DNA from 2 places in the Polycladomyces subterraneus genome. Region 2 is predicted to be linked to the other one. Evidence: a T-box and tRNA genes for the amino acid it is inferred to sense, from the RefSeq annotation. Region 2 holds a T-box; the other holds one or more tRNA genes.

Region 1 (8,001 bases), on a different contig from region 2:
GGCCGCTTCACGAATCATGATCGTCACGCCTTTGGCCGTCGCTGTCTCCCTGCCTCGAGATCCACCCAGCACGAGCGGTTTGCCGGTAATGAATCCTGGGGAGTCAAATTCACGGATTCGGCTGTATTCATCCATCATCCACGCCATGATCTGCGAGTTGGTAAACACATCCGGCGCGGGAATATCTTTTGTCGGACCTACAATTTGGCTGATCGCCCGCACATAGCCGCGTGAAAGCCGTTCCAATTCACGGAAGGACATCTGCCGCGGATCGCAGACTATACCACCTTTCCCACCACCATACGGCAGATCGACAATCCCTGCTTTCAGACTCATCCAAATCGAAAGCGCTTTCACTTCATTTTCCGTTACATCCGGGTGAAAGCGCACACCTCCCTTGGTTGGACCGACCGCGTCGTTGTGCTGTGCGCGATAGCCGGTAAACACCTTGACGGAACCATCGTCCATCCGTACCGGAATCCGGACCGTCAACACGCGCAAGGGCTCCTTCAACAGTTCGTAAACATGCTCCGGATAACCCAACTTTTCCAGCGCCTGTTTGATCACGATCTGCGTGGATGCGAGTACGTCGAGGTTTTCTTTCGATTCCACAGATTCGTTGGTCCTTTCAGACTGTTGTCCCATCCCTAACCACCTCAAAAAAAAAGTTCCCATCAGTCCAATGCTCAGTATACACTATTTTTCAATAAAACATGGGCGTCCTTACACAGTATACAACACATCCCACATGGAAGGAACACCATTTGTCTTGACGAATCCATGAAAGGAGTCAAAATCGATTTTAGGGAACGCTTACTGGAAACAGGGGAAAATCGTAGAAGAAAGGATCAAACTTCATGAAGCGAACAGCTTTACTTCTATTTGCCCATCCCGATGACGAAACATTTACATGTGGCGGTACGATCGCTAAATATGCCAAAGACCCTGGTGTGCAAATCGTGCTATATTGTGCCACGAGAGGCGAAGCTGGCAAGGTGGGAGATCCTCCCTTATGCCGTCCCGAAGAGCTAGGGGATGTGCGCGAAATCGAATTGGCACGCGCAGCGGAAATTCTCGGCATCGATACAGTCATCCAACGGAATTTCGGCGACGGGAAGCTGTCTCACTTACCTGGGGAAGTGTTGGTCAAGGATATTTTGCAGGTAGTGGAGAAAGTCCGCCCTGACGTCATCGTCACTTTCCCGCCTGAAGGCATCTCGGGCCATGCCGACCACCGCGCATTGCACCAAGCTGTCGTGCAAGCCTGTGATCATGTGAAAAACCGCCTGAATTTCAAATTGTACTATGTGGTCATCCCCCAATCAGCAGTACATGAAGGGGGACCCATTTACACCACACCTGACGATGAAATCACCACATCGATCGATGTGACGGCCAACCGACAGGCGATAATGGAAGCATTGCGCCAACACCGTACCCAGCACTTATCCATCGAACGCGTGTTTCCAGGCGTGTTGGCCGGAGACTGGCAACGACTGCGCACGACGGAATATTATCAACTGGCAATGCAAAACGGTCGTTGGCTGTTACGACCGGATTGGAAGGAAACAGGTTGGTGGTGAAAAGTGCAGGAGCCGACTCCCTATATAAAAGGGGAGTCGGCTCCTTTTGTGTATGAACATCAAACATACGCACCTGACCGATGCGTACGCCTATTAACCAAAATAGCGGATCAATTGCTCGATCGCATGTTGCGTCATCACCGGTTTTCCGTATTCAGCCAACATATGTTCGGTCACCGTGGAAGGTTCTCCGAATTCGGTCAGAATGGCGATGACGGCTTGCAAATTATCCGTTTGGATTTCTTCGTCAAATACGAGGAAGTATTGATTCTGGTAAGCATACACTTTGCCGCCCTCGCGGATCAAAGACTGCAAGCGGATCGCCGCCTGAATGAGGTCTTCGAAATCGGAAAAGCGGAAAATGATCTGCTCACTTTCCTCCAGCGTTACTTCTAACTCATACATGTCGTCCACATCGAGATCGTCATCGGTCTCAGGGGTACGACCGCGGGTGACGACAACCACCATCCCCTGCGTCGGAAGGGCAAACACTTCTACCGCCACAGGCCCCGCAATCTCGAACCCCAGCTCCTGATACGCCTGTTCCATCATGTCGTTGAACAGTTCGTGCACCTTGGGGATATCTCGCCACATGTCCTCCTTGTTGATCCCACGATCTAGTAGATCGTCCATGGATAAGTAGAAGCGGACCTTGTCACGCCCTAAACGCTCGACGCGCATGGGTTTACCCTCCCTCGCTGGAGACCTGCTCTATACAGCGTATGAGGGTGAATACCGTTTCGTTACGCAATCAGGTCTCCATTTTTCTCTCTTTAATTCCATAATACATCATATGTACGGGAAATGCACCCAAACATCCTCCTGTTGCATATAAAAAAAGAACCCCTTGGACGGGTTTTGGTCGAATCCGCATTTCAATGATATGGAGGGGGCACCCGGAATCGAACCGGGGATAAGGGATTTGCAGTCCCGTGCCTTACCACTTGGCTATGCCCCCATGTTTTGGCAGGGGCGGTAGGAATCGAACCCACACTAGAGGTTTTGGAGACCTCCGTTCTACCATTAAACTACGCCCCTGCGTGATGGTAGCGGCGGAGGGCCTCGAACCCCCGACCTCACGGGTATGAACCGTACGCTCTAGCCAACTGAGCTACGCCGCCACACATGGCGGAGAGAGCGGGATTCGAACCCGCGCGGGGTCATTCGACCCCCTAACGGTTTAGCAAACCGTCCCCTTCGACCACTTGGGTATCTCTCCGCTTCAAACGATGTGACAATTTTTATCTTAGTATGATTGTCACACTGTGTCAAGGGGGATTTGGGGAGGTATCGGAGAGCCCTTTCGCCGCGTCCTGTGTAGAGGTAGCCGTATATTTCCCCCACCCGAGCGCTCGCCACTTTCGATAGAGGAGCCACCCTTCCCGCCCCCCGAACAGCACCAATACCGTTACGGCGTATTCACCCAGTTGCGAGATCCCGTACCATCCCAATCCAACCCCGGCCGCACAGCGAATCAACTCACGCCGGCGGAGGGGGTGACTCCATGAAAAAGGCAATTCCCACATTCGGACAAAAGAACGAATGCCCAATCGAGCCACCATAAACGAACAAGGCAGAAAACTGGCCATAAAAACCCAATACGGCCAAGATAAATATCGTCGCCATCCCTGCCAATCATCCGGAAACAACCATACCGTTACCCACCACCACCCGGCTATAGCGCCCAACTCCAGCCATCCCCGCGAGCGCATCCGTTTCCCCCTCTCCGTCTTTTTCCATGTATATCGCAAATGGGTTTGCGGAATAACACTTCATTGAAGCCCTTCCGAATCTAAATGGATTCGAATGCCGGTGATACAATCGATGACAAAATGAGCGATAATTGCGGGAACCAATGATCCGCTCCATTCGACCAGCACGCCAAAGCCCAGACTGACTGCAAACACCAACAGCAACAGGGGAATTCGCTTCCAATAACGAAAATGTACCAGCGTGAACAACAGACTGGAACCCCACAGCCCGATCAAAGATTGTAAAGCACCGCGAAACAAGAGCTCTTCCGCCACCGCTACCAGACAAGCGATCCACACGATGTGTACGAGAGAGCGCTCTTGAAACAACAACCGGTTGATCCCACCGTCATCCCACCAATGAGCTGGAGCCTTTCTCGTCAACACCATGTCCACCGCTACCACCAACAGGCCGAAGGCCAGTCCGCTCCCCCACAGAACGGGATCTTGCCAGTAAAACAGGCGATGCCATCCTCCATCCACCCACTGTAGGAGGAGAAAGCCTGTCAGCATCAATACCGCTTGCGACGCATACAGATGGATCAACAGCCGGCGGGAGTCGTCTTTTTGATTGGTCTGCAACACGTTTCACCCCTTGTTGTCCTACATTCCCAACAATCGGCAAAATTCATGGTTGTTCGCCTGTTTTCGTTCATCGACTTGCAATTCTATACAACTCGTTCTAAAATGGGGTGTGAAACAGATTAGGTTCTATTGGGGACTATATGGGAGGAGATTTTTTCACATGCGTACTTGGGTAGACAAAGACACTTGCATCGCTTGTGGTGCTTGCGGCGCAACCGCTCCTGACGTGTATGACTACGACGAAGACGGCATTGCTTACGTGATCCTGGACGACAACACCGGTACGGCCGACGTGCCAGAAGAACTGTGGGACGATGTGCGCGATGCACAGGAAGGTTGCCCCACAGACTCCATCAAAGTGGAAGAATAAACCGACCGACGAAAAGCTGCTCGATCAGAGCAGCTTTTTTCATATCAATCAGCGTCAGCATCCAGATAAAGGCGTACCGCCGCCATCCCGTCATCCACGTTGACAACACGACGAAATCCCTGGCTGAGCAGGAAATTGGCGGCATATATGCTGCGGATGCCATGGGCACAAAGCACATACACCTTTTGGTCCCGTTCCAGCTCGTGCAACCGATGAGGAAGATGCTGCAGAGGGATCAAGACCGCACCGTCCAGATGATCCACTTCCCATTCTTCTGGTTCACGCACGTCCAGGATGATCCCGTCCAGTTCTCCTTTTCGGTATCGACGGGCGAACATTTCCGGCGAAATATGGTACTGCTCCTGAGAATCCATCCCAACGCCTCTTTCCTTTCAGTCTCCCATCCATTGTACCACAAGATTTCAACCAAAACGGATTTGCTTCCGAACGCCAATGCGAATACAATGGTGGGTAGAGCGAGACTGACAATTCCGATGGTCCCGTTCGGTGGAAACATCAATACATAAGGAGGATAAACGAGACATGGCACATCAAGAATTAATCGTGGATGCCTTTATCGAAATTCCGACCGGAAGTCAAAACAAATACGAATACGACAAGGAAAAAGGTGTGTTCCGCCTGGACCGTGTGTTGTACTCTCCGATGCACTACCCGACCGAATACGGTTATCTGGAATCCACCTTGGCCGAAGACGGCGATCCGTTGGACATCCTGGTATTGACCACCTTCCCCACCTTCCCAGGATGCGTCATCCGCTCGCGCGTGATCGGCGTTCTGCTGATGTCCGACGATAAAGGTCAAGATGAAAAGTTGTTGGCGGTACCTGCTGACGACCCGCGCTGGAATCACGTGAAATCGTTGGATGACGTTGCTCCGCACGTGTTGAAAGAAATCGAGCACTTTTTCCAAGTGTATAAGGATCTGGAGAACAAAGAGACCAAAATCGAAGGCTGGAAGGATGCCCAATTTGCAGCAGACCTGTACCAAGCCTGCCTCAAACGTTATCAAGAGCAGAAGTAACGCAAAGCCCCGGCAAAAGCCGGGGTTTCTTCATGCCAAACCATCCTTTTATCCGCCTATATAGGACATTTCCACCTTTTTGCGCTCGCGGACCCGGGTGTTTTTTAATCGCTCATCGGAATAGCGGTCCCGTCGATGGTTCCAGACGTCGCGGATGCGTGCCTCCAGTTCGTCGTCGCTCTCTCCCGAGCGCAACGGGCCGCGGAGGTCGTATCCCTCCGAAGCGAACAGACAGGTGTACAGCCATCCGTCGGCGGACAATCGCGCCCGAGTGCAAGTGGAACAAAAGGATTCCGTCACCGAGGAGATCACCCCGACCTCCTCATCTGTTCCTCGATAACGGTAACGGGAAGCGACTTCGCCGTAATAATTGGGTTCCACCGGTTCCAAGGGCATTTCCCTGTGAATCCGCTCGATGATCTCCCGTTTGGACACCACCTGATCCAGGTTCCACCCGTTGCTGTTGCCCACGTCCATGAATTCGATGAAGCGCAGGATATGCCCCGTTCCGCGAAAATGGCGGGCCATGGGGATGATCTGCCCGTCATTGACACCCTTTTGGACAACCATGTTGACCTTCACCTTCAGTCCGGCCTGACTGGCCGCCTCGATACCCTCCAACACTGGTCGGACAGCAGACCGCCCCCCGTTTATTTTGGCAAAGATTTCGTCATCCAGTGCATCCAAACTGACGTTGACCCGCTGCAGTCCGGCTTCTTTGAGAGCACGGGCGTGCTTGGCGAGTAAGGAGCCGTTGGTCGTCAGGGCAATATCTCGAATCCCTTTCACGTTGGACAGCATCCGGATAAGATCGGGCAGCCCTTTTCTGAGCAGGGGTTCTCCTCCGGTGATTCGGATCTTTTCTACTCCCAGCTTGACAAAGATCCGCACCAATCGGGTGATTTCCTCAAATCGGAGAAGCGCCTTCCGCGAGAGAAACTTGTAATCGGGACCAAACACTTCTTCAGGCATGCAGTACCGGCAACGAAAATTGCAACGGTCCGTCACGGAAATGCGTAAATCCCGAAGCGGACGGCCCAATGCGTCTTTGATTTCAGTCATCTTCTCACGCTGCTCTTACTTCGTAGCAGCCTTGTCACCTCTCATTCTCTTCATTTTGCCGAGACAACACACGTTGAGAACGTTCAGTTTACGTGTTTCTCGGTCGTTATATGGCGGACGGGATTCCGATTCCTTTAGTGAGATGTTAGGAGGTTGTGGTGACGAAGACTCCCACTATGTAAAATTATGAGAGCGAGAGGTGAAACGAGTGTACCGATAACCGGAATACGCTCATGCGGATAAATATATGCAAGAGCAGAAGGAAAACACGCGTGGGGTGATGACACACCTTGGATATTTGAGTTCATTCTGTTCCCAAGCGATCCCCGTGTCTCTCACGAATCATGTTCGAACTGCTGTCACGCGGACGGAAGGCAAGTCTCCTGGCACTTTCATAAGCCTGTGGGGTGTCAATGTCCAGTATGACACCCGGATCTTCCACCGACAGAATCGTCCGGTGCCGCAGAGTACGAAGTACCTCCTTCGCTCCCCTATCCCCCTTCAGTTCTTCCAAATTCATCGAACGGATATTGCCCAAAAAAACGGGGTGACCGGGAATACCCCGGAAGCACGGCCGAACGACAAAAGGCTCGGGTTCTCGAAGGGTGCGAAGCTGTTTGAGGCCGCTTTCAAAGATCCGCCGGATCGTTTCTACCGCAACCAGCGGTTGATCACCCAAAAACACCATCGCCGAATGGTATCGGCCTTCTCCGATTGCCAAGCCGCACAAAAGGGACGTACTCTGTCCGGCGGCGTAATCCCGGTTGACCACCCAGCGAAAGCGATCGTCCTCTATCCGGATCAAGCGCCGGATCTCCTTCGCCCGGTGACCGATCACGGCAACCACCTCCGGGAAGGGGAGTGTAAGCGTCTTCCGGATTATCTGCTCCAACAACGGCATTTCTCCCCAGTCGAGGAGTTGTTTCGGTGTCCCCATTCTCGAAGATGTCCCCGCAGCGAGGATCAGAGCAAACACGCCGCTCTCCATGGTCAACACCTTTCGGCATCGGTTTTCAAAATTGCCACGGCACCCAGCCATCTCCTCACCTCAATCACGAACCCATCACAACCAGAGGTACACCGGCCGCGATCATTTTCGGACGGGTTGGTGAATGCTGTCCCTCCCCCGCAGAAACCCGCCCGAACAACCCTTTCTAAACGCCAGGATCTCCGACAATATGCTGATTGCCACCTCCTCCGGGGTCTCGGCGCCAATATCTAAGCCGACGGGGTTATACATCCGGGCCAGCTTCTCTTCCCCGAAGGTTACCCCTTCCTTTTCCAATGCCTCCAACATCCGTTGACAGCGGGATCGTGGCCCGAGCACGCCCACATAAGGAGCGGGTGAGTTCAAGGCAAGACGGATGGCGACCCGGTCACGCTCCAGATGATGGTTCATCACAACAACATACGTACGTTTTCCGATAATCACCCGCTCTTCCCACAAACCCGCATCGGCCAGAATGATCCGGGCTCCCGGAAAGCGATCCTCCGTGGCGTAGGCCGGGCGCGGATCGACCACCGTCGTTTTGAACCCCGACTGGACGGCTAATTTCACCAGAGGGATCGCGTCATGGCCAGCTCCAAAAATCATCAGTTCCGACGGAGG
Region 2 (8,001 bases):
AACAGCGCGGTCACTTGTGCCGCCCATCTCATTTCGCATCACCTGACCATTCCAGAACTATCGGATCAATCCATTCTCATCAGGATGAGCCTGTTTCCCTATTTTCTCTTTAACAACTCAAAGGTCGCTCGCGGGAATCAGGCCACCCTCCTAAAGGACCAACGAATAGACAGACATCCCTCTATCGAGAGCCACTTGGTGCTGATGTCCGGGCGTCCACGGGTTCGGTTTGGAAATACAGATCCGCAAACGCACGGGCCAGCGCTTTGGTGGTACGGAACACTTCAACAAAGCTGTTGTCCACCCCGCCGATTTCCACCAGAATACTCCGCGGCGACAAGGATTGGTTGTATTCGCCGTTGCCCGTGGCACGGTTTTTGAGAAATACGCCTTTGGACAACCCCGGATACAAGGATTCCAGTTTGTTGTGCAGTTGACGGGCCAACTTCAGATTTTGTTCCCAATCCTCATGTGCCGTACCAATGACGAACGAAATGCGGGCGTAGGGCTTTCCGTCAATCGTCGTGGTGGTTTTGTCCCTGCGTTGCGAATCCCGGTGAATATCGATAAAGTATTGCAAATCCTGATTTTGCCGCATCGCCGCCAGTACAGTTTTGCGGGAAGAGCGATATAGTTTGGGATGTGGTTCCTTGTAATGCGCGGTGGAGACTTCTGTGCCGATTCCCAAGCGTTCCAACTCCTCTCCCAAACGCTTGCCGACCATGATCACGTTTTTGTCCCAGTCATAAGCCATGTCGGGATCACGCCTGCCCAAATCCGGCAGGTACGATTCGCTGAAATGCGTCTGGTAGATGAAAACACGCTTGACGGAGGATGAAGGTGACGGCTTATCCACACGATCAGACGGGGTGTGGTCCTTTACCCTTTCGGATTGTCGCTCCAGTTCTTTCGCCAAATCCGGCGGCGGTTCTGATTCGATGGGCACATCCGTATATTTGACGCCCTTTCCGGCTACGACAATCTCCGTATCAAACAAAGAGAATCCAGGTAATTCCCGCCCGATAAATGTGCGGGGGTCCTTTGGATCGATGCTGGTGGCCAGTTCAAAAAAGAGCCGGGACATCCGCCCATCATCCTGCTTGTCCCTCATCGTCGCCAAATACGGAATCTCTCTGCCCATCGCCCACAACAACGTGTCGGCTGACAGGTGAGTGGTCAATCTGCCGATATCGGAAGAGTGTGCGCTCCGTTCTGCCTCCAACATGGCGAAAGCGCCGGTAAAAATGAAAACCAACGCTGTTCCCAGAATCAGCAGGACAAATGATTGGCGTTCACGTGGTCCGGACATGTTCAACGTAGCAAAACCTCGATAACGGTGGCGCATTCCTCTCCCCCTCTATCATCCTTGTCTTATCCCAGGTATATGAAAGAAAGGGACAAGGTAGAACCTATGAGAAACGAAGTGAATTGATAGAAAAAACGGCTGTGTACCGTCAGGTTGTATGCGCCGAGACGTTATCGATGGTAACGGATTCGTGCAATGCGCAATTGATTCCGTCCGCCACCAGTTTGCCGATATCGGAGATAAAATCGTCTACCTCTTTGGGAGTGACGATCAAGTTTTGCCCCAACGGTGAGAGCACTTCGTGGATCAACTGCCGTTTTTCCTCATCACTTAGCCCGCCGATCAATCCCAGGAACCGGTTCTTGGCTGCTTCATCCACTTTCTGATTCTGCAACTCTTTCAAATCGGGCCGATTCAGCGGGTCTAGCGGGTTGGCCGGCTTTTTTTGGTTCATCTCACGATGAAGGTGCGACATCACCAATTCGATCGTGTCATACGTAATCGTCGCCGCATCCACCACTGTCGGTACCCCGATCGCAATCACGGGCACACCCAACGTGTCACGGTTCAATGCTTTCCGTTTGTTCCCCACACCGGAACCGGGATTGATGCCGCTATCCGCCACTTGGATCGTAGTGTTGACCCGCGTCAATGCCCTCGATGCCAACGAATCGACAGCGATGACAGCATCCGGTTTCGTTTTTTCCACGAGGCCGCGCACAATTTCGCTGGTCTCGATCCCGGTTGTCCCCATCACCCCCGGCGAAATGGCGCTGACCGGACGGTACCCTTCCTCCACTTGTTCCGGCATCAGCTGAAACAGGTGGCGGGTGATCAGTGTGTGTTTCACGACGAACGGTCCCAGTGCATCGGCAGTCACGTTCCAATTGCCCAACCCAACGACCAGGATCTTGTCGTCTTCGGCAATCCCCGACTCTTCGAGAAAACGGGAAAATTCCTCGGAGAAATGGACAGCCACCCGATGTTGCAATTCTGAATCCTTGCTTCTGAGTCCCGGTACTTCCAGTGTCAGATACGTCCCCTGCTGTTTTCCCAGTGCACGGGCTCCCTCTTCGCTCTCCACCCAAATCCAGCTGGTTTTGATGCCATCCTCCTCGTATTCTTCCATTCGCACACCGGGGATTTCCCCTTCTTCGCGACCTTTCAACGCTAAATCATGAGCTTCCCGCGCGAGGTCTGTGCGAATGGCCAACGCACTCAAATCCAACTTTGGCCGATCATTGGCTTCGTCCCGTTTGTTTGTGTCATGCGCCATGTTGGTGATCAGCTCCTCTCGCTCAGATACATCCTATTTTTGCCATACATTCCCCCTCATTATTCCAAGCTTGCAATTTGCCCAATGCCGTGCTACAATTTAGCATGTTGCACGCTAAGGGACGCAATGGTGGTATCTGCAGGAGGTGAAATCATGGCGAACATCAAATCTGCGATCAAACGGGCGAAAACCAATGAAAAACGCCGGATGCATCGCGCGGCCCAAAAATCTGCTATCCGTACGGCCATCAAAAAATTCCTGGCTGCAGTGGAAGCCAAGGATAAGGAACAAGCGGCTGTGTTGTTGCGCGAAGCCTCCCGGAAATTGGACAAAGGCGTCACCAAAGGCCTTCTCCATAAAAATGCCGCAGCTCGGAAGAAATCCCGCTTGGCTCAAAAATTGAACGCCCTGAACGGTTAATCGGACGACCCCACGCAGGGTCGGCTTTTATTATTGATATCAGACATAATAGAAGGTCCGGGCAGATCGCCCGGACCTTCATGCTTTTGAAAAGACTTGGCGGTATGTCCACCTGCATTACCGGCTAAACGGCGGCACCAACCCCATCGCTTCCTTCATCCTGGCCAGCGTTTCATCAGCGATGGCATTCGCTTTTTCCGCACCTTCGGCCAGTACGCGCTCCACTTCCCCCGAGCGCCGCAGTTCGTGATAACGCTCGCGGATCGGTGTGAGATGTTCCACCACAGCTTCGGCCACTTCCTTCTTCAGCTGCCCGTATCCTTTTCCTTCAAAATGCTGGACGGTGTCCTCGATCGACCGTCCCGCGATCAGGCTGTAAATGGCCAACAGGTTGCTGACCCCCGGCTTGTTCTCCGGATCATAATCGATGCGGTTCTCCGAATCGGTCACCGCCCGTTTGATCTTCTTCACGATCACATCCGGCTCATCCAGGAGCGCAATGTAGTTGGCTTCACTTCCGGCACTTTTGCTCATCTTTTTCACCGGATTGTCCAATCCCATGATACGCGCACCGACCTTCCCGATCAGTGGTTCCGGCAGTGTCAGCACTTTCCCGTACCGGTTGTTAAACCGCTCGGCCAAGTCGCGCGCCAATTCCAAGTGCTGTTTCTGGTCTTCTCCCACCGGAACGGCGTCCGCTTGGTACAGCACGATGTCCGCCGCCTGCAGGACGGGATAGGTGTACAAACCGACGACCACACCTTCGGACCCCTGGCTTTTTTCCTTAAATTGCGTCATGCGGTTCAATTCGCCCATACGGGCAACGCATTGCAACAACCAACCGGCTTCCGTGTGCGCACGAACATGGGACTGTACGAACAGTGTCGCTTTTTTCGGGTCCAGGCCGGACGCCAGATACAGCGTCGCCACTTCCAATGTCTTCTCCCGCAACTCATCAGGATCACGCGGTACAGTCAATGCATGAAGATCCACCACACAGTAGAAGCATTCCGCCTCATCCTGCAATTCCACAAATCGCTTCAACGCACCGAGATAGTTGCCCAGATGCAGATTTCCCGTCGGTTGAATGCCAGACAACATCCGTTTCATTAACCATTCACGCTCCTTTTTCCTAAAATAAAAAAACCCCATCCCCATAGGGACGAGGCATTCCTCGCGGTACCACCCTGTTTCGCCGACAACGGCGCACTTGATTGCCATAACGGTCTGCGACCGGTTCCGCCTACTGGGACGATTGATCGTCCTTTCGGGAAACAGCTCCGAAGCCCATTCACGCGGGAGCCCGGTTGACTCGCACCCACCGTCAACTCTCTGAACGGGCCGATCCGCGCTACTCTTCTTCTTCTTCGCCTTTGTCGGTATCCGATTGTCCGTTTGCGTCTGACGCTCACTTTCAGCCCAACCCTAAAGGGCTGGGCATTCCCGCTTACTCTTGATAAACAAGATAACAAGAAATGGCGCCGAATGCAACCGTACTTACCGAAATATTTACAAACCCAGGCTGGTATGTTACGATTTCGATGTTCAAGTAGGAGGGTTGACCATGCAAGCCTTCGGAGTGAAGCCGGTACACATTGCGGCAACGCTGGGATCCATCGTCATGGCCCTGACTTTTGTCGTGATCCGGTTGCGTGCCACCAAAAAACCGACATCAGCCAAAAAGATCATTCTGCCGCCGATCGCCATGAGCACGGGGTTTCTGATGTTCCTCTACCCGTCGACCCATATCCCCGTCACCTGGGGAATCATCGCTTTTCTCGCCGGCGCGGTGTTTTTCTCCTACCCGCTGATCCGCACATCCCATTTTCATGTCGTCGACGGCGATATCTATCTGAAGCGATCCAAAGCGTTCATCTTTATCCTGCTCGGGCTGCTGATCCTGCGTCTCGGCTTGCACAGCTATGTGGAGGAACTTTTTTCCATTCCGCAGACGGGTGCGGTCTTCTTCATCCTCGCTTTCGGCATGATCCTGCCGTGGCGGGTGGCGATGTATATCCAGTATCGGCGATTGCTGAAAAAGATCAAGACTGAATCGCATCATGTAGACTGAAAGATGGAACCGGTTTGATCAAAATCTAGGAGCCTGCCGGCTCTTTTTTTCTATTTCCTACCCGATTTTGACTGAATAATCATATGATAAAAAATAGAATAACACCGAAGACTGGCCGTACCCTTGCCTATCGAATCAAAAAATCCTCCCCTTTGATAAGGAGGGAAACATATCTGCTTAACGGAATGGCAAGACACTTTTCCAGCACCTTATCAATACTCCTGATTTTTATTTTTCTAAAAATAGTGCAATAGTCCCAAGGAATTGTTCCCTCCGAGTAGAAAGATATCCCTAAAAGAGGAGGGATGCCATTTGAAAAAAACAAGATTGCTGTCTGTACTCACCACAACCGTTTTCCTATTGGCATGGACCGTTACTTGGCCGCTATCTCCTGCCGTCACACACGCACAACCTGCGACGGACCCGGCGGACATTCCCGGCATCTATCAACCGGCCAATCCGCATCTGCATGCGGAAGCGATGCCTCGGACGAAGTCATCCGCCCACACGAATGACCATCTACTCGGTCCCGCCCGCCCTCATTACCGGATGAACGTCACCTATGACGCCAACCGTCATACGATCACCGGAACAATGAACGTGACGTTTGGCAACAATCTCGGTTTTACACTCCATGACCTGTATTTCAACGTGTGGGCCAACGCACGAGATTTCACGGAAGTCGGCGGAGGCACGGAAATCCAATCCGTCAAGGTAAACGGAAAACCGGCCGCATTTGCCTTGAACGAAACCGCGCTTCACATCACCGGCCTGAACTTGGCCCCCAACAGTCAACCGGAAGTGCAAATCGACTTTACCGTCAAAGTGCCTGAATTGCAAGACCGGTTCGGATGGTATGGCACCACCGTTTCACTCGGCAACTGGTTTCCCATCCTAGCCGTCTATGACGAAGAAGGGTGGAATACCGATCCCTATTTCCCTTACGGGGAATCGTTCTACTCTTTGACCGGGAATTTTGATGTCCTGTTCACTACCGACCGCAACCAGGTGGTGGCGGCGACCGGCACGCAAGTGGGCAAAACCATCTTCCACAAAGACCTGGCCACTTACCATTTCCGAGCCCAAAATGTCCGCGACTTTGCCATGGAGTTGGACCCGAACTACCATGTCCGGCAGACTTCGGTCGGTAACGTGAAAATCAACGTGTACTATACCGATCGGCAGGCCAAGTATGCCGATGCGATGTTGGAAGCGGGCCGCGGCAGCATTGCCCTGTACAATGAAAAGTTCGGGACATATCCGTGGCCGGAGCTGGACATCGTCAGCATGGAAGGATGGTTTGGCGGGATGGAATATCCCCAGCTGGTCATGATCAGCCTGAGCGACAACCGCACCCAGGAATGGGTGAAGTCGGTGACGGCACACGAAATCGGTCACCAGTGGTTTTACGGGGTCATCGGCAACAACGAATATGATGAACCGTGGCTGGACGAATCGTTTGCTACCTTTGCCGCGGCGCTCTATATGAATCATCTGGACGGGTTGACGACGGAACCGACCAAGGAAGAATACTATCACGTCTCCTCCCCCGTTTCCACCTTCGTCCAGCACGCCGATGAGGGCGGCATCGATGCTTATTACCAAATGATCTATGGATACGGTTCCCGCACGTTGAACGAATTGCGGATAGAGTTGGGCGACGAAACCTTCTACCGCGCCATGCAGGCTTGGTTCCGGGCCGAGAAGTTTGGTGTGGCCACCACGCGGGACTTCATCCGGATCATGCAGCTAACCAGCGGGCGGGATTTGCACGATTTCTTCGTCAACCACCGAGTGTATGTCAATAACCAGGAGTAAGTAAAAAGGGTGTAGCAGAAGTGAACCATACATTGGCCGCTCCGATCGGAGCGGCCAGCATGTTGAAAACTGCCCGGCATCAATGAAAACCAAGGCCGCTTCAAACCGTGGAGTGCGACACACCCCATTCGATAGGATATAGGAAAAGGTGGCGATTTTTCCCTCCGCACTTCACAAGCTCAACGCACTGACTTTGCCAACCGATCAACCGCTTCCTCCGTTTCCTTCACCAATACCTGTATCAACGCTTCTGCCGTTGTCTCCCGACTCAATCGGGTGCCTTGTCCCGCCCACATCGACAGAAATTCGGGGCGTCCCTGCTTGCCTGCCGCTTGTCGGATCTCACGGGTCAACGCATTTTGTATTGGATAATCGGGTACTTCGACATCCGCCATCTCCTCGATGAACCGGTTGCGGATACCTCGTGCAGGCTTGCCGGAGAAAGCGCGCGTCAGCGTCGTACTCTCCTCGGTAGCAGACAGCACCGCTTGCTGGTGCAACATATGGGCGCCACTCTCCCGGCAGGTCAAAAACGCAGTGCCCAATTGCACGCCTTGCGCCCCCAAGGTCAAGGCCGCAGCGATTCCCCGACCGTCCATGATGCCGCCTGCGGCAATCACCGGGATGCGGACGGCGTCCACCATCGCCGGGATCAACGCCATCCCGCCGATCATCGCTTCCTCAAACCGGCTCAAAAACGTCCCCCGATGGCCGCCCGCCTCGAACGCCTGGGCCACTACCATATCCACACCACTCTGCTCCAACGTGACCGCCTCCCGCACGGTGGTCGCCGTGCCGATCACCACCACATCGCGGCCCTTCAAAATCTGCATCCATTCGGCCTCCAACTTGCCAAACGTAAAACTGAATACGGGCACCCGTTCTTCCAACACCACTTCTATCTGTTCCTCAAACGACGGAGCAAACTGTTGGGGAACTTGTGGTTCCGACAATCCCAATGCTTTTCGATAGAGACGCATTTTCTCTTGAACACGGGAAATCTCCTCCGCTGACACTTCATAAGGTTCCGGGGCGAACAGATTGACGGCAAACGGGCGGTCGGTCAACCGGCGCACGGTACGAACGGCATCCCGCAACTGTTCACCCGTC

Evidence for each region. A T-box is a leader RNA that pairs with one kind of tRNA and senses whether it is charged. The one in region 2 lies ahead of trpS (tryptophan--tRNA ligase), so its partner is inferred to be a tRNA-Trp.
Region 1: it has a tRNA-Trp gene. The T-box ahead of trpS (tryptophan--tRNA ligase) is inferred to sense a tRNA for this amino acid. The anticodon was not compared.

What each region holds. Positions count from the first base shown of each region.
Region 1 covers NZ_JANRHH010000036.1:121,976-129,976, reverse strand. The annotation lists gene NWF35_RS09800 (Glu/Leu/Phe/Val family dehydrogenase) at 1-645, opposite strand, end outside; gene NWF35_RS09795 (PIG-L deacetylase family protein) at 858-1,583, shown strand; gene NWF35_RS09790 (genetic competence negative regulator) at 1,677-2,264, opposite strand; tRNA gene NWF35_RS09785 (tRNA-Cys) at 2,468-2,541, opposite strand; tRNA gene NWF35_RS09780 (tRNA-Trp) at 2,548-2,621, opposite strand; tRNA gene NWF35_RS09775 (tRNA-Met) at 2,628-2,704, opposite strand; tRNA gene NWF35_RS09770 (tRNA-Ser) at 2,710-2,802, opposite strand; gene NWF35_RS09765 (hypothetical protein) at 2,852-3,295, opposite strand; gene NWF35_RS09760 (CPBP family intramembrane glutamic endopeptidase) at 3,356-3,916, opposite strand; gene NWF35_RS09755 (ferredoxin) at 4,080-4,289, shown strand; gene NWF35_RS09750 (rhodanese-like domain-containing protein) at 4,334-4,663, opposite strand; gene NWF35_RS09745 (inorganic diphosphatase) at 4,833-5,330, shown strand; gene moaA (GTP 3',8-cyclase MoaA) at 5,379-6,392, opposite strand; gene NWF35_RS09735 (nucleotidyltransferase family protein) at 6,697-7,431, opposite strand; gene NWF35_RS09730 (XdhC family protein) at 7,483-8,001, opposite strand, start outside.
Region 2 covers NZ_JANRHH010000047.1:26,793-34,793, reverse strand. The annotation lists gene NWF35_RS12925 (DUF3679 domain-containing protein) at 1-32, opposite strand, end outside; gene spoIIP (stage II sporulation protein P) at 182-1,345, opposite strand; gene gpr (GPR endopeptidase) at 1,455-2,582, opposite strand; gene rpsT (30S ribosomal protein S20) at 2,736-3,002, shown strand; gene trpS (tryptophan--tRNA ligase) at 3,120-4,112, opposite strand; T-box leader at 4,158-4,379, opposite strand; gene NWF35_RS12900 (CcdC family protein) at 4,567-5,073, shown strand; gene NWF35_RS12895 (M1 family metallopeptidase) at 5,386-6,891, shown strand; gene NWF35_RS12890 (NAD(P)H-dependent flavin oxidoreductase) at 7,071-8,001, opposite strand, start outside.